Regions from separate parts of the Pantoea agglomerans genome, predicted to be linked through region 2. Evidence: predicted binding sites of a transcription regulator. Region 2 holds the regulator's gene; each other region holds the start of a gene.

Region 1 (5,487 bases), 840 kb from region 2:
CGCGGCGCTTTCCTGCGCGCGGCGGCTGCATTATCAATCTCAGCGCGCTGAACAGCCAGCAGAGCACGCCGGGTTCGGTACTCTGGGCGGCCACCAAAGGCGCTATCGATACGCTGACGCAGGGGCTGGCGCGCGAGCTGGGCCCGCGCAATATCCGCGTCAACGCGCTGGCGCCGGGTATTATTATGACGGAAGGGCTGCTGGCGGCCAAAAAGCTCAATCCGCAGCTTAAGGCGCAGCTGCTGGCGGCGACGCCGCTGGGGCGCTTCGGGCTGCCGGAAGATGTGGCGCAGGTGGCGCTGTTTCTCGCCTCAGAGGAGGCCGCCTATATCAGCGGCGAGCGCGTTCTGATAGCTGGTGGTGCCTGAGAAGAGAAAGAAAGGTAAAAAAAAAGGGAAGCCCGAAGGCTTCCCTTTTTATCAATCAGCCAGGCTGATTATCAGAACTCGCGACGACGCGGCGCTGCAGCAGCGCCCTCTTCGCGACGCGGACCGCGGCTGCCTTCACGGCTGAAGCTGCTACGTCCGCCTTCACGACCGCCTTCACGACGCTCGGAAGAGAAACGACGTCCGCCTTCGCGACCACCTTCACGGTTGCCGCCGCCACGGCGCTCGCCGCCGAAATCACGGCCGCCGCGACGTTCGCCGCGCCCTTCGCTCTGCGGCTGCGCATCGCCCAGCAGCTGCATATTCATCGGCTTATTGAGAATACGCGTACGGGTGAAGTGCTGCAGGATATCGCCCGGCATGCCTTTCGGCAGCTCGATGGTCGAGTGGGTGCCGAACAGCTTGATGTTGCCGATGTAACGGCTGCTGATGTCGCCTTCGTTGGCGATAGCGCCGACGATGTGACGTACTTCAACGCCGTCATCACGGCCCACCTCAATGCGGTACAGCTCCATTTCGCCGACGTCGCGACGTTCACGACGCGGACGATCGCCGCCTTCGCGGTTGTCACGCGCTTCACGCGGTGAGCGGCGGTCATCACGACGGTCGTCGCGATCGCGGTACTCGCGACGCTGCGGACGCGGCGCATCCGGCTGTACGATCAGCGGACGTTCGCCCTGCGCCATTTTCAGCAGCGCGGCAGCCAGCGTTTCCATATCCAGCTCTTCCTGCGGAGAGAGTTTCTCCAGCAGAGCGCGATACTGGTCGAGATCGCTGCTTTCCAGCTGCTGCTGTACGCGCGCGGCGAATTTCTCCAGACGACGCTTGCTCAGCAGTTCGGCGTTCGGCAGTTCCACTTCTGGAATGGTCAGCTTCATGGTGCGCTCGATGTTGCGCAGCAGACGACGCTCGCGGTTCTCGACGAACAGCAGCGCGCGACCAGCACGACCGGCGCGGCCGGTACGACCGATACGGTGAACGTAAGACTCGGCATCCAGCGGGATGTCGTAGTTAACGACCAGGCTGATACGCTCAACGTCCAGACCACGCGCAGCAACGTCGGTGGCGATCAGGATATCGAGACGGCCATCTTTCAGACGCTCCAGCGTCTGCTCACGCAGCGCCTGGTTCATGTCGCCGTTCAGCGCGGCGCTGTTATAGCCGTTGCGCTCCAGCGCTTCAGCCACTTCCAGCGTGGCGTTTTTGGTGCGCACGAAGATGATAGCGGCATCAAAATTTTCCGCTTCAAGGAAACGCACCAGCGCGTCGGTTTTACGACCGTACGCGGTCCAGTAAGACTGGCTGATGTCCGGGCGCGTGGTGACGCTGGACTGGATACGCACTTCCTGCGGATCTTTCATGAAACGTTTGGTGATGCGACGGATCGCTTCCGGCATGGTCGCGGAGAACAGCGCGGTCTGATGACCTTCCGGGATCTGCGCCATGATGGTTTCAACGTCTTCGATGAAGCCCATACGCAGCATTTCGTCAGCTTCGTCGAGCACCAGGCCACGCAGGTTAGAGAGATCCAGCGTACCGCGTTTCAGGTGGTCGAGCAGACGACCCGGGGTGCCCACCACAATTTGCGGGCCCTGACGCAGCGCGCGCAGCTGCACGTCATAACGCTGGCCGCCGTAAAGGGCCACGACGTTGACGCCACGCATATGTTTAGAGAATTCAGTCATCGCTTCAGCAACCTGAACCGCCAGCTCGCGGGTCGGCGCCAGCACCAGGATCTGCGGTGCGCGAAGAGCAGGATCGATGTTGTTTAACAGCGGCAGCGAGAACGCTGCAGTTTTACCACTACCGGTCTGCGCCATACCCAGTACATCGCGGCCCGCCAGCAGGTGAGGAATACACTCAGCCTGGATCGGAGAAGGCTTAACGTAGCCCATGCCGTTCAGTGATTCGAGGATGTCGGCGTTCAGGCCCAGGTCAGCAAAAGTGGTTTGAATATCAGTCATGTAGTACACGTGCCTCTTAGATTGCGGCGGCCAGTCTACATAACTCGTCGTGAAAATTTTCAGTCATTTTCATCAAAAAGTGTGAACCGGCTCAAATTAGAAGTTTTGACGAACAGAAAGGCCCTCATCCCGGAAGATGATGACTTAACGGGTACTTCAGGCAATAAAAGTTCGTCAGCTATTGCTGGTCAGATTCTGATAAATCGTCTTGTGTCTGGCCGAGTTGCGCCAGTTCCAACAATGCGTATCGGTGTTCAACAAAGTTATTGACGTTGTTGGCCACCGCCAGTTTGAACAGCGCTTTCGCGTTGTCCTTCTCCCCCAGACTTAGGTAGTGCTTACCTAAATAGAAGTTGGTTTCACTGAGATGTTCAGCGAGCGAGGTGTTATCCGTTGCGTCTGCCTTGAGACGTTCCATCAGCGTGCTTTCACTGATGTCGCCAAGGTAGAATTCGACAATGTTCCATCCCCATTGATCACGGGCCGCTTTGTCGTAACGCTGCTGCAGCGCAACTTTCGCCTTATCAGCGTCCATCTCGCGTTCATCGAGATAGAGCCACAGGCTGCGGAAAGGATCGTTGGGATCGTCTTGATAAAACGCCAGCAGATCATCTTGCGCTAACTTGTATCGACCGCCGTAATAGAGGGCGATACCACGGTTTAAATGCGCATAATTGTAAGTTGGATCAAGCTCAAGTACAGAATCAAACGCTTCATAGGCAGCATCAAAGTTGCCTGCCTGCGTTAAATATATGCCGAGATAGTTAAACACTTCCGGCATATCTGGTCTTATAGACAGCGCTTGCGAGAAATCGTTCCGCGCCAGTGCTCTCAGACCGAGACTATCATACAACACTCCGCGCTCATATAACAGCTGTGCGCGTTCATCATCGGTAAGGGCGCGACTGGCAAGAATTTGTTCCATGCGCGCCAGAATCACTTCCTGCTGCAGTGTGGGCTGTAGAGGTACTGCAAGAACTTCGTTCTTACGCCAATTGGAGTTGCTGCATCCTGCCAGCGTGATAGCTGTCGCAACAAAACACCAGCGCAAAAAAGGCTTCATTTCCCACTCCCGAATACAAACATTAGGACAACGCTCCTGTTATCCGCCTGCTGTGCACAAGGATTCCCGCCCTCGCGATGACACAAACGCCTCTCCCATCCGCGATGGGATAAGGAGAGGCAAACAGGGAATTACTCTGCGTCTGGTGCGCTGGTCACGGCAGCTTCTTCGCCCTGCGGCTTAGACTCTGTCGCTTCTTTGATGCTCAGACGGACGCGGCCCTGACGATCCACTTCCAGCACCTTAACCGGCACTTCCTGACCCATCTGCAGGTAGTCGGTCACTTTCTCTACGCGCTTGTCGGCGATCTGAGAAATGTGTACCAGACCTTCCTTGCCGCCGCCAATGGCGACGAAGGCGCCGAAGTCGACGATACGGGTCACTTTACCGCTGTAGATACGGCCCACTTCGATCTCGGCAGTAATCTCTTCGATGCGACGAATCGCCTCTTTCGCCTTCAGACCGTCGGTCGCCGCGATTTTCACGGTGCCGTCGTCTTCGATCTCGATGGTGGTGCCGGTCTCTTCGGTCAGCGCGCGGATCACGGAACCGCCTTTACCGATCACATCTTTGATCTTGTCTGAATTGATCTTGATGGTGTAAATGCGCGGCGCGAACTCAGAGATTTCTTTACGCGGCGTGCTGATTGCCTGCTCCATCACGCCCAGGATGTGCAGACGCGCACCTTTAGCCTGATTCAGCGCAACCTGCATGATTTCGCGGGTGATGCCTTCGATTTTGATGTCCATCTGCAGCGCGGTGATACCTTCACGGCTACCGGCTACTTTGAAGTCCATGTCGCCGAGGTGATCTTCGTCGCCGAGGATATCGGAGAGCACGACAAACTTCTCATCTTCTTTCACCAGGCCCATCGCGATGCCTGCAACGGCCGCTTTGATCGGCACGCCAGCATCCATCAGCGCCAGTGAAGCACCGCACACGGAAGCCATAGAAGAAGAGCCGTTGGACTCGGTGATTTCAGAGACAACGCGCACGGTGTACGGGAACTCTTCCTGCTTCGGCATCACGGCCAGCACGCCGCGCTTCGCCAGACGGCCGTGACCAATTTCACGACGCTTCGGCGAGCCGACCATACCGGTTTCACCTACCGAGTACGGAGGGAAGTTGTAGTGGAACAGGAAGCTGTCGGTACGTTCGCCCATCAGCTCATCCAGGTTCTGTGCGTCGCGCGCGGTACCCAGCGTCGCGGCGACCAGCGCCTGCGTTTCGCCACGGGTGAACAGCGCCGAGCCGTGCGTGCGCGGCAGTACGCCGGTGCGCACGTCCAGACCACGGATCATATCTTTTTCACGGCCATCGATACGCGGTTCGCCGTTCAGGATACGGGTACGCACCACGTTCTTTTCCAGACTGTGTACGATATCGCCGATTTCAGCGTCGTCCAGCGTCTCGTCTTCAGCCAGCAGCGCAGCGATGGTTTCATCTTTGATGACGCCAACCTGAGTGTAACGCTCCTGCTTGTCGGTGATGCGGTAAGCGTCGCTGATGCGCGCTTCGGCCAGCGCGGCAACGCGTGCGATCAGCGCGTCGTTAGCCGGCTCAGGCTGCCAGTCCCAGCGCGGTTTGCCCGCTTCTGCGACCAGATTATTGATGTTTTCAATCACAACCTGCTGCTGCTCGTGGCCGAACACCACTGCACCCAGCATCTGATCTTCGGTCAGGATGTCCGCTTCGGACTCAACCATCAGTACCGCATTCTGCGTACCGGCAACCACCAGATCCAGACGAGACTGTTTGATTTCGTCAGCGGTCGGGTTCAGCACATACTGGTCGTTGATGTAGCCGACGCGCGCGGCGCCGATTGGACCGTTGAACGGCAGGCCAGACAGCGCCAGCGCGGCGGAGGCGCCAATCATCGCAACGATATCCGGGTTAACCTGCGGGTTAACGGAAACCACGGTGGCGATAACCTGAACTTCGTTCACGAAGCCTTCCGGGAACAGCGGGCGAATCGGGCGGTCAATCAGACGCGCAATCAGGGTTTCGCCTTCGCTTGGACGGCCTTCGCGACGGAAGAAGCTGCCCGGGATACGGCCAGCAGCGTAGGTACGCT
Region 2 (5,487 bases):
GCAGAGCGGCATGGGGCGCAGCGGCAAGCTGTTCGCCTATGAGCACTACGGCGTGACGCCAGATATTCTTACCACCGCCAAAGCCCTGGGCGGCGGCTTTCCGGTCAGCGCCATGCTGACGACCCATGATATCGCCTCTACCATGTCGCCGGGGGTACACGGCACCACCTACGGCGGTAACCCGCTCGCCTGCGCGGTCGCGGAAGCGGCGCTGGATGTGATCAATACGCCAGAGGTGCTGGAAGGCGTTCAGGCGCGGCGCGAGCAGTTTGTCGCGGCGCTGAAGGCGCTCGACGCGAAGCGGGATCTCTTCTCAGATATTCGCGGCAAAGGGCTGCTGATTGGCGCGGCGCTGAAGCCGCAGCACGCCGGTAAAGCGCGCGACATTCTTAACGCGGCGGCGGCGGAAGGGCTGATGGTGCTGGTGGCGGGCACCGACGTGATCCGGTTTGCGCCGTCGCTGGTAATTGAGCCCACCGATATCGAAGAGGGCATGGCGCGCTTCGCCCGGGCGGTAGAGCGCGCGCTGTCGGCCTGATTACCCTTTCCGTAAATGTCTTATCAGCCAGCGACCGTGGTGCGGCCGCTGGCTCCAGGCCAGTGACGAGATGGTATGCATAACGTTGAGGTGCTCCAGAATGCGCTTCACATGCTGTTCCAGAATCGTCGTCGGCCCCTCATCCAGGTTCTCCACGCCCGCCATCACGTTGGTCTGCGATCCCGGCCCGTCATATTCCAGCCGCTGCTGGCAGCGTTGCAGCGCGATTTCGCACGACTGCAGATAGCGCTGCGCCAGATCCGACGTCAGCATGGTGTGCTCACGGGCGAGGATCGTCATGGCGTTGATATGCTCGACGATAAACTGGCTGTGCGTGACCCACAGGCGCATATCTTTCAGGTACTGCGCGTTAAAGCCCGGCTCCTGCATCGCCTGATTGAGCGAGTTGAACAACGCATTGTGCGCCTGATTAACCTGCATACGCTGATACGCCAGCTGCTTCGCCTCCTGCTCCGGCCCCAGCAGCATCCGTAGCGCATCCTGATAGGCTTCCAGCGCGTCGTGGGCGTTTTGACGCAGCAGTCCGCTTTGCCACTGCGGCCACAGCCACAGCATGCCGCCGAAGGCGATCAGGCAGCCCATCAGCGTGTCCATCAGGCGCGGCAGTAAAAACTGCGCGCCGTTCAGCGACAGCAGCTGCAGCGAATAGACCGCCGTCACGGTAAAGCCGATCATCGACCAGCCGTAGTATTTGCGCGTTACCAGATAGCTAACCAGCGTTACCGCCAGCATAAACAGCAGCACCAGCGATTCCGGCACCGCGAAGCGCAGCGAGGCGGCGGCGATTACCAGGCCGGCGAAGGTGCCCAGCGCCCGGTGCTGGATGCGCACCCGCGTGGCGCTGTAGCCGTTCTGGCTGACAAACATAATGGTCATCAGGATCCAGTAGGGCTTGGGAATATCGAACAGCATCGCCAGCGCGCTGCCGAACATCAGCATCACGGCGAAGCGCGCGGCGGTGCGCAGCGCGGCGGACTTCAGCGACAGATAGCTGCGCAGCGCGGGCAGCAGCGGCAGGCGGCGCTGGCGGTCGGTCATCAGGTCGCGCTGATAGAGCGGCTTTTGCGTGCGCAGCACGCGCGCGATGCGGCTGAAGTGGTAGTAGCAGAAGTGGCCTACCGGATTATCGGGGTGCTGACGGGCGATCTTCTCCAGCGCGCCGAGCGGCTTCTCCATATCGAAACGGCTCGGCAGCTGGTGATAAAGGATGGCGTCGGCCAGGGCGCGCAGCCGCGCCGAGATAATTTTGGCGTTCCAGCGGATCACCGCTTCCGCATGGCTGCGCTCCACCAGCTTCTGCACCTCTTCCGGCTGGTGCAGGCTGACGGAGATATGCTCCTGCAGGTCGAGCGCCACCTGAAACGCGCGCGTCAGCCGCTTATGGCTGTTGTCGCGGCTGGCGGAGAGCATATGCATCTGCTGATAGCAGGTGTTGATCAGATCGACCGCTTTCTGCTGGCGCGCCAGCAGCGGGGGCAGCGCTTTTTCCGGATCGGTGAGCTGGGTCAGCAGGGTATATTTCGCGTCGCAGTAGTCCGCCAGTTCGCGGTAGATCAGGCTCAGGGTTTCGCGCATCGGCTGCTCTTTCCACAGCCAGAACCAGAACCAGTTAAAGAGCCCGTACCAGAGCGTGCCGCCGATATAGAGCAGCGGGGGCACGTAGATCGGCATGCGGCCAATCAGGCTCAGGGTAAAGATAGCCGCCACCAGCGTGCCGGAGAGCAGGCGGCCGTGAAGCGGGCTGATTTCGCCGGTGACGCCCAGCAGCAGCGGCAGCGCAAAGAGCACGACAGGCAGCGGCACGCCTTTCAGGGTTAACAGCTGGATCAGAAAGCTGCCGAGGGCGAACAGCGAGCCGCCAACGATCAGACGCTTAAAGAAGCGCTTATGGGGCGTATCCAGACCCGCAACGTTGCAGCAGGCGGGCACAAGAGAGAAGAGCAGGCCTTTTTGCAGATCGCCGAACAGCCAGCCGAGCGCCACCGGAATGCAGAGCACCAGCGTCTGCCGCAGGGCATAGTTAACTTCGGGGTGATAGATGATTCGACGCCACATCACTTCACTACAGGCAGTAACGGCGTGACGGTAACATCACGCCGTGAGTGAGAGGAAATCAGCGGGTGCCGTAAACGACAATGGTTTTGCCGTGTGCGGAAATCAGGTTCTGGTCTTCCAACATTTTCAAAATGCGGCCCACGGTTTCGCGTGAGCAACCAACGATTTGGCCAATTTCCTGACGAGTAATTTTGATTTGCATGCCGTCGGGATGCGTCATGGCGTCTGGCTGCTTCGCCAGGTTAAGCAGGGTTTGTGCAATACGTCCGGTCACGTCGAGGAAAGCTAAATTGCCCACTTTTTCCGAGGTAACCTGCAGACGGCGCGCCATCTGCGAAGAGAGACGCATTAAAATATCCGGGTTCACCTGAATAAGCTGACGGAATTTCTTGTAGGAAATTTCCGCTACTTCGCACGCGGTTTTCGCGCGTACCCAGGCGCTACGCTCCTGGCCTTCTTCAAACAGGCCAAGCTCGCCGATAAAATCACCCTGATTCAGGTAAGAGAGGATCATCTCTTTGCCCTCTTCATCTTTGATCAGCACCGCAAGGGAACCTTTCACGATGTAGTAGAGGGTTTCAGCCTTCTCACCCTGATGAATCAGCGTACTTTTGGATGGATATTTGTGAATATGGCAATGGGACAGGAACCATTCGAGTGTAGGGTCTGTTTGCGGTTTGCCGAGAACCATTCGCTATTATCCTCTGTTGTAATCGTGCCCAAAACGCGGGGGGAACTTGTCCCTGCAAGGCGATGAAAGCTTTAAGCGTTTCCCCTAAAGGAGATTATTCGGGCCTTATTTTGCGCCAGGCGCTTGATGTGTCCCGTCTTCGTCCTTAACAGAACGAACTATTTTCAGCACTGTTTGTAGCACAGCTTTTGCCGACTGTCTTCTGTTGTCTCGCTTCAGCAAAGGGGGGATTACTCTGGATTGCTGTTTGCCAGGTGAACGCGTACTCTGGCGGCAAAAGGGCTATTCTTGAGGTGGAAACATGCAGGCAAGAGTGAAGTGGATCGAAGGATTAACCTTTCTCGGCGAGTCGGCGTCAGGGCATCAGATCCTGATGGACGGTAACTCCGGCGATAAAGCGCCAAGTCCAATGGAAATGGTGCTGATGGCGACGGGCGGCTGTAGCGCCATCGATGTGGTTTCCATATTGCAGAAGGGCCGCAACGAGGTAGTGGACTGTGAGGTGAAACTGACCTCGGAGCGTCGTGAAGAGGCGCCGCGCCTGTTTACCCATATCAATCTGCATTTTGTGGTGACCGGCAAGGCGCTGAGCGATAAAGCCGTGGCGCGCGCGGTAGATCTCTCGGCGGAAAAATATTGTTCGGTGGCGTTGATGCTGGGCAAGGGCGTTGAGATTACCCATAGCTATGAAGTGGTCGCGCTGTAAAAAAGCGCACTGTACGTAAGGAGCGGGTGGCAAGGGCCGAAGAGCAAAGCGTCCCGCGCCATGGACAAAAACGCCGGGAGCGTTTTTGAACAACGCAACGCGTTGGCCCGTTTACGGGCGCCCCTCAAGGATGAGGGGCGTATACGCGCGGGCCGAGCTGGCAGGGAGGCCGTTTTTTGCGTCTTTGCGATCGGGCCTTGCTACCCGCGACCGCGCCAGACCTGGTCAGGCGATCTGCTTGCCTTCCATCAGCCGCTGCACCAGCGGCGCCATAATCAGCTCCATCGCCAGACCCATCTTGCCGCCCGGCACCACCAGCGTATTCATATGCGAAATAAACGAGCCCTGCAGCATCGCCAGCAGATAGGGGAAGTCGATATTCTCCAGCCCGCGAAAGTGAATAACCACGAAGCTCTCATCCAGCGACGGAATTTCGCGCGCGGCAAACGGGTTTGAAGTATCAACGGTCGGCACGCGCTGGAAGTTAATATGGGTGCGTGAAAACTGCGGCGTAATGAAGTTGATGTAATCCTCCATCGAGCGCACCACCGAGTCCATCACCGCCTCGCGTGAGTGGCCGCGCTCGCTGGTGTCGCGCACCAGCTTCTGGATCCACTCCAGGTTAACGATCGGCACCACGCCCACCAGCAGGTCGACCTTCTCCGCCACGTTATGCTGCTGCGTCACCACGCCGCCGTGCAGCCCTTCATAAAACAGCACGTCGGTATTTTCCGGCAGCGGCTGCCAGGGCGTAAAGGTGCCGGGCACCTGATTCCAGGGCACGGCTTCGTCGTAGGTGTGCAGATATTTGCGCGACTGCCCTTTGCCCGCGTTGCCGTAGTCGGTAAAGGTCTGCTCCAGCAGGCCGAAGTCGTTGGCCTCCGGGCCGAAATAGCTGATATGGCGTCCTAAATCGCGCGCCTTACGGATCGCCATATCCATTTCTGGCCGCGTATAGCGGTGGAAGCTGTCGCCCTCCAGCTCGGCGGCGTGCAGATTGAGCTGCTGAAAAATTTTACGAAACGCCAGGCTGGTGGTGGTGGTGCCGGCGCCGCTTGAGCCGGTTACCGCAATAATCGGGTGTCGTGCTGACATAAAAAAGCTCCCTGTGAAGTCGGGCGATGAGCATTGTTAACACGAAAAGTGCGTTGGCGCATCAGCCGCGAAATTCGCTGCGCGGCATAATATTGATGGTTTCATGCAGTTCCGACCAGACCAGCACCACGTCGCCGCGCTCCAGCTGGCGGCGCACGTCGGCCACCTTTTGCGCCAGGCTGCGCTCCTGCTCGCCGTAGTCGGTGCCTTCGCGCAGCACAAAGGCTTCAATCAGGTTGGTAAGGGTATCGGGATCGAGCTGTTGCCAGGGAATAATCATGATGAGAGCCACTGTGTAAGCCACTGCGGCACACGCTGCTCGAGCCACATCTGCGGTTGACGCAGCGTGCCACCGACAAAGCCAACGTGTCCGCCATGCGG
Region 3 (5,487 bases), 190 kb from region 2:
GGCGCCGAGCAGGGCGGAAATAGAGCCATCTTCCGAGGTGACCACTTCAGTGCCGAGACGCAGCACGCCGCCCTCTTTGCCCTCTTTTTTGATAATCTGCACGCGCTGGCCAGCGGTAACCAGACGCCAGTCGTCAGGATGCGCCTCCGGCACATAGGTGCGCAGCGCCTCCATGCGATCGGCATCGCTCTGCAGCACCTGATCGACCAGGTATTTCACCAGGTCAAAATTCTTCAGCCCGACGTTCATCATCGGCAGCAGGTTGCTGCTGTTTATCGAGCCGAACATATCCAGCAGCGAGCCCTGCTTAAGAAACCGGGTGGAGAAGGTGGCGAACGGGCCAAACAGCAGCACTCTTTTGCCGTCCAGCACGCGGGTATCGACGTGCGGCACCGACATCGGCGGCGCGCCGACCGAGGCTTTGCCATAGACCTTCGCCATATGCTGACGCACCACGTCCGGGTTCTCGGTCACCAGGAACGAGCCGCCGACCGGGAAACCGGCGTAGCCGTTGACCTCCGGGATGCCGCTCTTCTGCAGCAGCGGCAGCGCCGCGCCGCCCGCGCCGATAAAGACGTTTTTCGCCGTTAGCAGGCGGCTCTCGCCCGTTGCCAGCGAATGCAGGGTAACCTGCCAGCGGCCGTCGCTCAGGCGCTTGAGGTCGCGCACTTCCTGACGCAGACGCAGGCGGAAGCCGGGATGTTTCTCCAGCGAGGCGATCAGCTGACGCGTCACTTCGCCGAAATTGACGTCGGTGCCCATCTCCGTCCAGGTCGCCGCAACTTTCTGGCGGCGGTCGCGGCCTTTCATCACCAGCGGGATCCATTCGGCAATCTGCTGTGGATCTTCGGAGTAGGCCATACCGCGGAACAGCGTGCTTTTCTGCAGCGCCTGATAGCGTTTGCGCAGGAAAGCCACATTCTCATCGCCCCAGACAAAACTCATATGTGGCGTGCTGTTAATAAAACGTTCAGGCGAGTGGAGACGTCCCTTCTGCACCTGCCAGGCCAGGAACTGACGGGAAACCTGGAAGGATTCATTAATTGCCAGCGCTTTGCTGATATCGATGCTGCCATCCGCCTTTAACGGCGTATAGTTCAGCTCCGCCAGCGCGGCATGGCCGGTCCCGGCATTGTTCCAGCCGTTAGAGGACTCTTCCGCCACGTTATCGAGACGCTCGACCATTTCAATGGCCCAGTCCGGCTCCAGCTCCTGTAGCCAGGCGCCTAGCGTCGCGCTCATTACGCCTGCGCCAATCAGCAGCACATCAACGTCTTTACGCTCGGACATCTGCGGTTTTCCCGTGCCAACGGCGCTCGTTGCGAGCGTAAGGTTTACAGCTGTTTTGCTCATGAGGCGACATCTCCTCTCTCTGTTGACCTGATGCTCAACAGGTTCGCAGGCGAAATAGCCGCGCTTCTTGGGAGCGCGTTGCGCTATTTCTCAAAGGTTAAGACTCAGGTTCGTTTAAGCGGGCTGCAGGTTAACTGCACGTTATGCTTTATCTGTTGAATATAACATTCTCGCCTCTGAATTAAACATTTGTTTATTTTTTAAATGCAGAAATGATTCAGCATAAGAATTAATCATCCCGGCTCGACGTGCATAAGGAATTTTTTATCGAAAACTCAGCGGGTTAACCGAATATGATGTTGCGGAAATGCACGATGACGGTGCATGGCAGGGAGAGAGGGAAAAATCGCCTTATTTTATAAGGCGCTGATTTTAAAAGATTAGACAAAAAGGGATCGATAAAGGATTTTTCACGAGGCGGCCTTTTTCAGCCGATTCTGTAAAAGTAATGTTACATTTTTGTGATTTCAATCTGCCCGCGCCGGGCCGACAGCCGCAGCGACAGGCAACAGGATCAGGTGCGAAACCAGCGGCGATAGATAAAGCGGATCGCATAAAACTCCACCGCGCCCAGCAGCAGGAACCAGACGCAGAAGATCAGGGTATAGAGCTGGTTGATATCCTGCAGGTGCAGACGCTGGGTCAGGCTTCTGGCCATCGTCAGTCCAAAATTGGGCGCAGGCAGCAGCAGCGCAGAGAGAAAGCCGAGCAGCAAGATGCCGCCGGGGATAATCAGGGATTCAAAAGGGTTTTTCATCAGCAGGTTCCGCATTAGTCAGCGCGGCTATTTTCCGGCAATCTCCGCCGGGGTTCAATCCCCGCCGCGGCCACGCCTTCAGGCCGCGCGTCTGGCTCTGAGAAAAGGCTTAAGGACCATTAACTTAGCGGCAAAAGATAGCGAAAGATAAAAGTTATAGCCTTTGCTATATTTAAATCCATGATTTCCTTGTCTTTTTATCAGGCGGGATGCGTGCTAGACTGCGCGCACTTTTACCAGACTGAACCTTTATTGCGGCAAAAAGCAGGCGTCTGAACGCTTTTTACCCTGACACTAGCCATTATGACTTTTATCGCAACTCTGATCCTTGCCTTCGGCATGTCGATGGATGCTTTTGCCGCTGCGCTCAGCAAAGGCGCGGCGCTGCATCGTCCCGGATTTAAAGAAGCGCTGCGCACCGGTCTGATTTTTGGCGCGATTGAAGCGCTGACGCCGCTGATCGGCTGGGCTGCCGGCCTCGCCGCCAGCCGTTATGTAATGGCCTGGGATCACTGGGTCGCTTTTATTCTGCTGTCGTTCCTGGGCGGACGCATGATGATGGAAGGTTTTCGCCAGACGGCGACGGCAGAAGCGTGCGAAGCGCCGCAGCGTCATGGCTTTATGGTGCTGGCGACCACGGCGGTCGCCACCAGCCTGGACGCGCTGGCGGTGGGCGTGGGCCTGGCCTTCCTGCAGGTCAATATTATCGCCACCGCGCTGACCATCGGCATGGCGACTACCATTATGGCGACCACCGGCGTGCTGGTGGGACGGCTGGTCGGGCCGGTGCTGGGCAAATGGGCGGAAGTGCTCGGCGGCGTGGTGCTTATCGCTATCGGCTGTACCATTCTGATCGAGCATCTCAATCTCTTCGCCTGAGTTGTTATCGCCCGTTAAGGGTGTTTTTGTGATCTGGTTCAAAATTTATTGCCTGAAAAATGCACGGAAGTTATAATTTCTCTGCATTTCTTCAACAAATTTTGAATCAGGTAGCCTATGAAACGCTTCGTAAAATATGTTTTCCGCGCTTACGTCGAAACCTTCAAATATGTACCGCCAGGCGCGATGTACTAATCCTTTACGCTTTATACCGTCTCAGGCAATCACGGCCGCTAGCGTGCCGTGATGCCCCCTCGCCATACGCTTTTCTTTCTACGCCTTCGCGCACCCTCCTCTTTTTACCACCCGATTCGGCCTCTGCCATAAGCTCAGCTTTTCGCTATAGCCGCAGGTTATAGCCAGCGACTAAACAAGCATTCGTCCCGCTTCGCCGCCCGTGAAATAGTGCCTTTCAGACCTTCCACCCTGTCTGAAAGAGAACGCATTATGCTTATCCCGCAACCCTATCTGCTATTTCTCGGCGACGTCACCGATCCGCTGGCCGCTAAAACCGCGCGCGGCATTCAGGTGTGGCGACCCGAACAGTGCGTCGGCGAAATTCGCCTGCCCGGCTGTACCGTGACCCTGGGACTTGAAGAGCTGGACATCGCGGCGGCGAAGGCGCGCGGCGCCAAAACGCTGGTGCTCGGCACCGCCAACGCCGGCGGCTATCTGCCGCAGCACTGGCTGGAGAGCATTACCACCGCCATTAAAGCAGGGATGAACGTCGCGAGCGGCCTGCATCATCGTCTGGCCGACGAACCTGAACTGGTGGCGCTGGCGGAGGCGCACGGCGTCGCGCTGTTCGATATCCGTCATATGCGGCCGAAACTAAACGTGGGCAGCGGCAAAAAGCGCAGCGGAAAACGCGTGCTGACCGTTGGCACCGACTGCTCGGTCGGCAAAATGTATACCTCGCTGGCGCTGGAAGCCGCCATGCGCGAGCAGGGCATGAAGGCGGATTTTCGCGCCACCGGACAGACCGGCATCCTGGTGGCGGGCGAAGGCATCGCCATCGACGCGGTTATCGCCGATTTTATCGCCGGCGCGGCGGAGGCGCTCTCGCCAGCCAACGACGACGATCACTGGGATATCGTCGAGGGGCAAGGCTCGCTGTTCCACCCCTCCTATGCGGGCGTCAGCATGGGATTAATCCACGGCGCGCAGCCGCACTGGCTGGTGATGTGCCATGAGATGGGGCGTCCGCATATGCGTCATTTGCCTCATCAGCCGATGGTGGGCCTGGCGGACTGCGTCGAAGCCAATCTGCGCGCGGCGCAGGTGACCAGCGACAATCCGCAGCTGGCCGGTTTCGCCATCAACACCTCTAACTTCAGCGAACAAGAGGCGCGCGACTACTGCGCGCAGCTCAGCGACACCTTTGGCGTGCCCGCAACGGATCCGGTGCGTTTCGGCATTGATGCGATCGCCGCCCTGCTGAAAGAGCGGGGCTGAGATGCGTCGCATGCTGATTGAGGTGTTGACGCTGCCGCTGGCGCGGCCATTCGCCATTGCGCGCGGCACCCGCACCGCCGTGGCGGTGATCCGCGTCGTTCTGGAGCAGGACGGTTTTATCGGCTGCGGCGAATGCACGCCGACGCCGCGCTATAACGAGTCCGTCGAGAGCGTGCACGCGCAGCTTAACGCGATGAAAGAGGCGATCGAGGCGGGGCTGAGCCGCCATGCGCTGCAAACGCAGCTTAACGCGGGCGCGGCGCGCAACGCGCTGGACTGCGCGCTGTGGCGGCTGGACGCCGCGCGGGCGAAGCAAACCCTGTGGCAGCAGGCCGCGCTGAGCGCGCCGCCGTCGGTGGTGACCGCTGAAACCCTCAGCCTCGACAGCGTCGAGAAGATGACCGACGCGGCGGCGGACGCGGTAGCGCGCGGCGCGCTGCTGCTCAAGATCAAGCTCGACCGCGAGGCGATTGTGGAAAAGGTCGCGGCTGTCCGCGCCGCCGCGCCTGACGCCACCTTGATCGCCGACGCCAACGAAGCCTGGAGCGGGCTTGATCTGCCGTCGCTGTTTGCCTCACTGCTGCCTTACCGGCTCGCAATGATCGAACAGCCGCTGCCGGCGGGCGAGGATGCCGGTTTAGCGGGCATCGCCCATCCCATTCCGCTCTGCGCTGATGAAAGCTGCCACACGCGCGGCGATATCGCCGCGCTGCGCGATCGCTACGAGATGATCAATATCAAGCTCGACAAGTGCGGCGGCCTGACGGAGGCGCTGGCGATGGCTGACGAGGCGAAAAAGCAGGGGATGCGGCTGATGGTCGGCTGCATGCTCGGCTCCTCGCTGGCGATGGAGGCGGCGCTGCTGGTTACCCCGCAGGCAGAACATGTCGATCTGGATGGCCCCATCTGGCTGGCGGCGGACAGTTCGCCCTTCCTTTCCTATTCACAAGGCCGTATCTGGCTGTAACGCATATGGAGCAACGATGACGGACACTTCTCGCCTGCCTGACGCCGCCAGCGTTGCCGATTCAGCGCGCGCGCCG
Region 4 (5,487 bases), 1.2 Mb from region 2:
TGGCGTCGTTACGCGCGCCCGCCGGCAGCGAGTTATAGAGGTCGTTGGCCTGGCGCAGCCGATCCCAGTCCAGCTCGACGCCCAGCCCCGGCGCGTCGGGAACGGCGATTTTACCGTTGCGGATCTGCAGCGGCTCTTTGGTCAGGCGCTGGTCGCCCTCCTGCCAGATCCAGTGGGTATCGAGCGCGGTCGGATTGCCCGGCGCAGCGGCGCCGACGTGGGTGAACATCGCCAGCGAAATATCGAAGTGGTTATTGGAGTGGCAGCCCCAGGTAAGCCCCCACTCGTCGCAGAGCTGCGCCACGCGCACCGCGCCGCTCAGCGTCCAGAAGTGCGGATCGGCCAGCGGAATATCGACCGCGTTGAGCATCACCGCATGGTTCATCTCGCGCCAGTTGGTGGCGATCATATTGGTGGCGACCGGCAGCCCGGTAGCGCGGCGGAACTCCGCCATCACCTCGCGGCCGGAATAGCCCTGCTCCGCGCCACACGGATCTTCGGCGTAGGTCAGCACCTCCCCCATGCCTTTGCAGAGGCGGATCGCCTCGTCCAGATGCCAGGCCCCGTTGGGATCGACGGTAATGCGCGCCTCGGGAAAGCGCCGTTTCAGCGCCGCTGCGGATTCCATCTCCTGTTCGCCCGGCAGCACGCCGCCTTTGAGTTTGAAATCCTTAAAGCCATATTTGTCCTGCGCCGCCTCGGCCAGGCGCACTACCGCTTGCGGCGTCAGCGCCTCCTGATGACGCAGGCGATACCAGTCGTGGTCGCCGCTCTCCCCGCTCAGGTAGGGCAGATCGGTTTTGCGGCGGTCGCCGATATAGAAGAGATAGCCGAGCACCGTTACCTCGTCGCGCTGCTGGCCGGGGCCAAGCAGCTCCGCCACCGGCACGCCGAGGCACTGGCCAAGCAGATCGAGCAGCGCCGCCTCCAGCGCGGCGACCGCGTTGACGCGCAGTTCAAAGGTCCAGGCACCCTTGCCGAAGGTATCGAAGTCGGCCGACTGGTTGCCTTTGTGCACCTGCTGCACCAGCCGGTTCATGCGCGCCACCTGCTGCCCCTCGACCTGCGGGATCGCCTCGACCAGCGTCTGGTAGATGGTGTCACCGCCGGGCGCTTCGCCGACGCCGGTATGCCCCGCGCTGTCGGTCAGCACGACGATATTGCGGGTAAAGCAGGCGTTATGCGCGCCGCCGATATTCAGCAGCATGCTGTCATATCCGGCGACCGGGACCACCTGCATGCGGGTGACGATCGGCGAGCTTTGCGTAGACATACTTTCTCCTTATCCGCGCGGTTTCAGTTCGATACGTTTGATATCGCCTGCAATCACCAGGAAGCTGAACGCGGCGACGAACGCATGGATGCCGACATAGATCAGCGCCCCTTCAAACGAGCCGCTGCTGGCGATGATATAGCCGATAGCGATAGGCGTAACGATGCCGGATAAGTTGCCGAACATATTGAACAGGCCGCCGCTCAGGCCGCTGATCTCTTTCGGCGCGGTGTCCGCCATTACCGCCCAGCCCAGCGCGCCGATGCCTTTGCCGAAGAAGGCGAGCGCCATAAAGAACACCACCACCCATTCGGTATCGCTGTAGTTACACATCACCATGCTGATCGAGAGCAGCATGCCGAGCACGATAGGCGTTTTGCGCGCAATATTGAGCGAGCCGGTTTTCCGCATCAGGTAATCGGAAATAACGCCGCCCAGCACCCCGCCGAGGAAGCCGCACACCGCCGGAATCGAGGCGATCATCCCCGCTTTCAGAATCGACATGCCGCGCGCCTGCACCAGATAGACCGGAAACCAGGTGATAAAGAAATAGGTGAGCGCGTTGACGCAGTACTGGCCGAGATAGATACCCAGCATCATGCGCGAGGAGAGTAGCTGTCTGATCTGGAACCACTTCTCATCCCAGCTCACTTTCTGCTGCGTCTTTTTCGCGTCCATATTGATCAGCGCGCCGCCCTGCTCCATATACTCCAGCTCGGCTTTGTTCACGCCGGGATGGTCGTTTGGATCGTGGATCACTTTCAGCCAGATAAAGCTGAGAATGATGCCGAGACCGCCCATAAACCAGAACACGTGCGCCCAGCCCACTTCGGCCACCAGCCAGCCCATAATCGGCGCAAAAATAACCGTGGCGAAATATTGCGCGGAGTTGAAAATCGCCACCGCGGTGCCGCGCTCCTGCGCCGGGAACCAGGCGGCAACGATGCGGCTGTTGCCGGGAAACGAAGGGGCCTCGGCCAGGCCGACCATAAAGCGCAGCAGAAACAGCGAAACGACAATGCCGAAGCCGCTGAAGATATCGACAAAGCCCTGCAGCAGCGTAAAGAGCGACCAGGTAAAGATGCTCCAGAAGTAGACGCGTTTAGAGCCGAAGCGGTCCAGCAGCCAGCCGCCCGGGATCTGGCCGATAACATAGGCCCAGGAGAACGCCGAGAAGATATAGCCGAGTCCCACCGAGTCCAGGCCGATATCTTTCGACATGGCGGAGCCGGCGATGGAAATGGTGGCGCGGTCGCCGTAGTTGAACGAGGTGACGATAAACAACATCACCACGATCCAGTAGCGGGCGTTGGTGCGCTTCTGCACCGCTTCCGCCGTCTGGCTGTAACTATTCATGATGCACTCCTGAAATATAGCGTTCGCTACATTCGCTCTGACTGCATACACATCGCGTTGGGTATCAGAGAGAAGTCGGGTTAAACACGGCGATTTTTTATAGGGGCAAACCGATAGTGCGTCGTGACGAATAACCTAACGTCGAATAACGAAAGCCAGTATAGGAATGACAACAGGCGGAGGCACTGGAAGAACGCCTGACAATTAAGCCTCTGGGACACGCATTGTCTGGCAGTTGCACAGCCGACTGCGGCGCGCCTCACGGAACCCGCTTTTTTCAGCCAGTAATGGCGATTTATTAAGCAGCGGCGGACGCCTTTGTGAGACTCTTCACTTGCTTTTGGAGAAGCGAACCAAAAAGCAGCGTAAATGCGCGCAAATGCCGGTCAGTTGCACAATGCGGGCGACAACCGGGGTTCATATACTAAGGCTGGCAAATCTGATGTGCGTCATGAAGAACGATAATGCGCCGCCACGTACGGCGCGCCCGGCTGCTGACAAAGCCTGCTCGGGCACGGGATTAATCATTATTCGCGTATGCATGACTGGAAGGTGAGCGATGAACCGAATTCTGAATGAGCCGCCGCTCTGTATCAAAGTCCATGAAGATGACAATGTCGCTATCGTGGTCAATAGCCAGGGCCTGCCGGCAGGCACCACCTTTCCCGATGGGCTGACGCTGACGGAACATGTTCCGCAAGGGCATAAAGTCGCCCTCGCCGCGATTCCGCAGGGGGCGGCCATCCTCCGCTATGGCGAAACGATCGGCTATGCGCTGCGCGATATCGCCCAGGGGAGCTGGATCGACGAGTCGCTGGTTATGCTGCCTGAAGCGCCGCCGCTCGCCAGCCTGCCGCTGGCGACCAACGTGCCGCCCGAGCTGCCGCCGCTGGAGGGCTACACCTTTGAAGGCTACCGCAACGCGGACGGCAGCGTCGGCACGCGCAACCTGCTCGGCATTACCACCAGCGTACACTGCGTGGCGGGCGTGGTGGACTACGTGGTGCAGATTATCGAACGCGACCTGCTGCCGAACTATCCGAACGTCGATGGCGTCGTGGCGCTAAACCACCTGTACGGCTGCGGCGTGGCGATTAACGCGCCGGCGGCGGTGGTGCCGATTCGCACTATTCATAACCTGGCGCTGAACGCTAACTTCGGCGGCGAAATCATGGTAGTGAGCCTCGGCTGCGAGAAGCTGCAGCCGGATCGTCTGCTGACCGGCACCCCCGACGTGCAGGCGATTTCACTCGACGAAAGCGATATTGTGCGCCTGCAGGATGAGCGCCATATCGGCTTCGGCGCGATGGTGGAGGAGATCCTCAGCGTGGCGAAAAGGCACCTTGAGCGACTCAACCGCCGCCAGCGTGAAACCTGTCCCGCCTCCGCGCTGATCGTCGGCACGCAGTGCGGCGGCAGCGACGCCTTTTCCGGCGTCACCGCCAATCCCGCCGTGGGCTTCGCCTCCGATCTGCTGGTGCGCTGCGGCGCGACGGTGATGTTTTCCGAAGTGACAGAAGTGCGCGACGCTATCCATCTGCTGACGCCGCGCGTTATTAATGAAGAGGTCGGCAGGCGGCTGCTGGAGGAGATGGCGTGGTATGACGACTATCTCGATCAGGGCCAGACTGACCGCAGCGCCAACCCCTCGCCCGGCAATAAAAAAGGCGGGCTGGCGAACGTGGTGGAAAAAGCGCTGGGATCGATCGCCAAATCGGGCCGCAGCGCGATTGTCGAAGTGCTGTCGCCCGGCCAGCGGCCGACGCGGCGCGGCCTGATCTACGCCGCTACTCCCGCCAGCGATTTCGTCTGCGGCACGCAGCAGATGGCGTCGGGGATTACGCTGCAGGTCTTTACCACCGGACGCGGCACCCCTTACGGACTGGCGGCGATTCCGGTGATCAAGATGGCGACGCGCAACGCGCTGGCCGATCGCTGGCACGATTTAATGGATATTAACGCCGGCACTATCGCCACGGGAGAAGAGACCATTGAGCAGGTCGGCTGGCGGCTCTTTCACTTGATACTGGACATCGCCAGCGGCCGCCAGCAAACCTGGTCAGATCGCTGGGGCATTCGCAACCAGCTGGCGGTGTTCAATCCGGCGCCGGTGACCTGACAGCGAGGCGCGCTGCGCTGCGGCGGGGCGCGGTTAACTCAAAGCTGTTTTCCCCAGGCTTCAACCCAGGGCGACGTGACCGTCTCCGGCTCAGGATCTTCGGTAGCGTCCACCAGCAGCACCTCGCCGACGCGCTGCGCGTGCTGCTCCTGCAACAGCGCGTCAAAGGTTTTGCCCGCGCCGCAAAAGTGGTCGTAGCTGCTGTCGCCCAGCGCGATCACGCCGTAACGCAGCGTCGGCTGATAGCCCAGCTTATCTTTCACGTCGTGATAGAGCGCGGCGATATTGTCCGGGAAATTGCCCTGCCCGGTGGTCGAGGTGATCACCAGCGCGACATCGCTGCTGTAGCCCTGCCACTGCGCTAAGGTCGGATCGTCATAAACCGCCACGTCGTGCCCCTGCGCCTGTAAAATCGGCTGCGCCTCTTCCGCCACCAGCAGCGCGTTACCGTATACCGTACCTACAAAAATGCCAATCTTCGCCATGTGCCTGCTCCTTAAGCTGAGCTGCTATCCTCGCCTGCCGCGTCGGCAAACTCAAGTCCTGCGGCGGCGAACGCCGCCTGCCAGCCAAACGCGTCGGCCAGCCCGCGCCATATCCCGTCCAGGCCGGCGCGGATCACCAGCGGTTCGCCGGTCACCGGGTGCGTCAGCGCCAGGCTGCTGGCGTGCAGCATCAGGCGGTCGGCACCGAAATGCTGCGCCGCGCCGCGATTCTGCCGCAGATCGCCGTGGGTGGT

The links. The regulator CRP, encoded in region 2, controls carbon source genes, mostly activating them, when cyclic AMP is high. The targets are predictions, from matches to a motif close to ATGTGANNNNNNTCACAT.
Region 1: a site for CRP is predicted at 2,430-2,447, ahead of yrbN (protein YrbN). Genes of this name have one in related genera too.
Region 3: a site for CRP is predicted at 3,016-3,033, ahead of azuC (stress response protein AzuC). Genes of this name have one in related genera too.
Region 4: a site for CRP is predicted at 2,948-2,965, ahead of garD (galactarate dehydratase). Genes of this name have one in related genera too.

Annotation. Positions count from the first base shown of each region.
Region 1 is NZ_CP083809.1:3,546,036-3,551,522, forward strand. Features, by position in the region: gene LB453_RS19655 (SDR family NAD(P)-dependent oxidoreductase) at 1-368, shown strand, start outside; gene LB453_RS19660 (DEAD/DEAH family ATP-dependent RNA helicase) at 440-2,350, opposite strand; gene yrbN (protein YrbN) at 2,367-2,423, opposite strand; gene nlpI (lipoprotein NlpI) at 2,529-3,413, opposite strand; gene pnp (polyribonucleotide nucleotidyltransferase) at 3,545-5,487, opposite strand, start outside.
Region 2 is NZ_CP083809.1:300,921-306,407, forward strand. Features, by position in the region: gene LB453_RS03805 (aspartate aminotransferase family protein) at 1-538, shown strand, start outside; gene LB453_RS03810 (YccS/YhfK family putative transporter) at 539-2,614, opposite strand; gene crp (cAMP-activated global transcriptional regulator CRP) at 2,673-3,305, opposite strand; gene LB453_RS03820 (OsmC family protein) at 3,607-4,011, shown strand; gene LB453_RS03825 (phosphoribulokinase) at 4,237-5,106, opposite strand; gene LB453_RS03830 (YheU family protein) at 5,168-5,386, opposite strand; gene LB453_RS03835 (hydrolase) at 5,383-5,487, opposite strand, start outside.
Region 3 is NZ_CP083809.1:111,054-116,540, forward strand. Features, by position in the region: gene mqo (malate dehydrogenase (quinone)) at 1-1,353, opposite strand, end outside; gene LB453_RS02940 (DUF1158 domain-containing protein) at 1,868-2,110, opposite strand; gene mntP (manganese efflux pump MntP) at 2,414-2,989, shown strand; gene azuC (stress response protein AzuC) at 3,107-3,184, shown strand; gene dgcN (N-acetyltransferase DgcN) at 3,437-4,444, shown strand; gene dgcA (N-acetyl-D-Glu racemase DgcA) at 4,446-5,411, shown strand; gene LB453_RS02965 (ABC transporter ATP-binding protein) at 5,428-5,487, shown strand, end outside.
Region 4 is NZ_CP083809.1:3,156,353-3,161,839, forward strand. Features, by position in the region: gene LB453_RS17860 (enolase C-terminal domain-like protein) at 1-1,273, opposite strand, end outside; gene LB453_RS17865 (MFS transporter) at 1,283-2,629, opposite strand; gene garD (galactarate dehydratase) at 3,189-4,748, shown strand; gene LB453_RS17875 (flavodoxin) at 4,787-5,233, opposite strand; gene truC (tRNA pseudouridine(65) synthase TruC) at 5,245-5,487, opposite strand, start outside.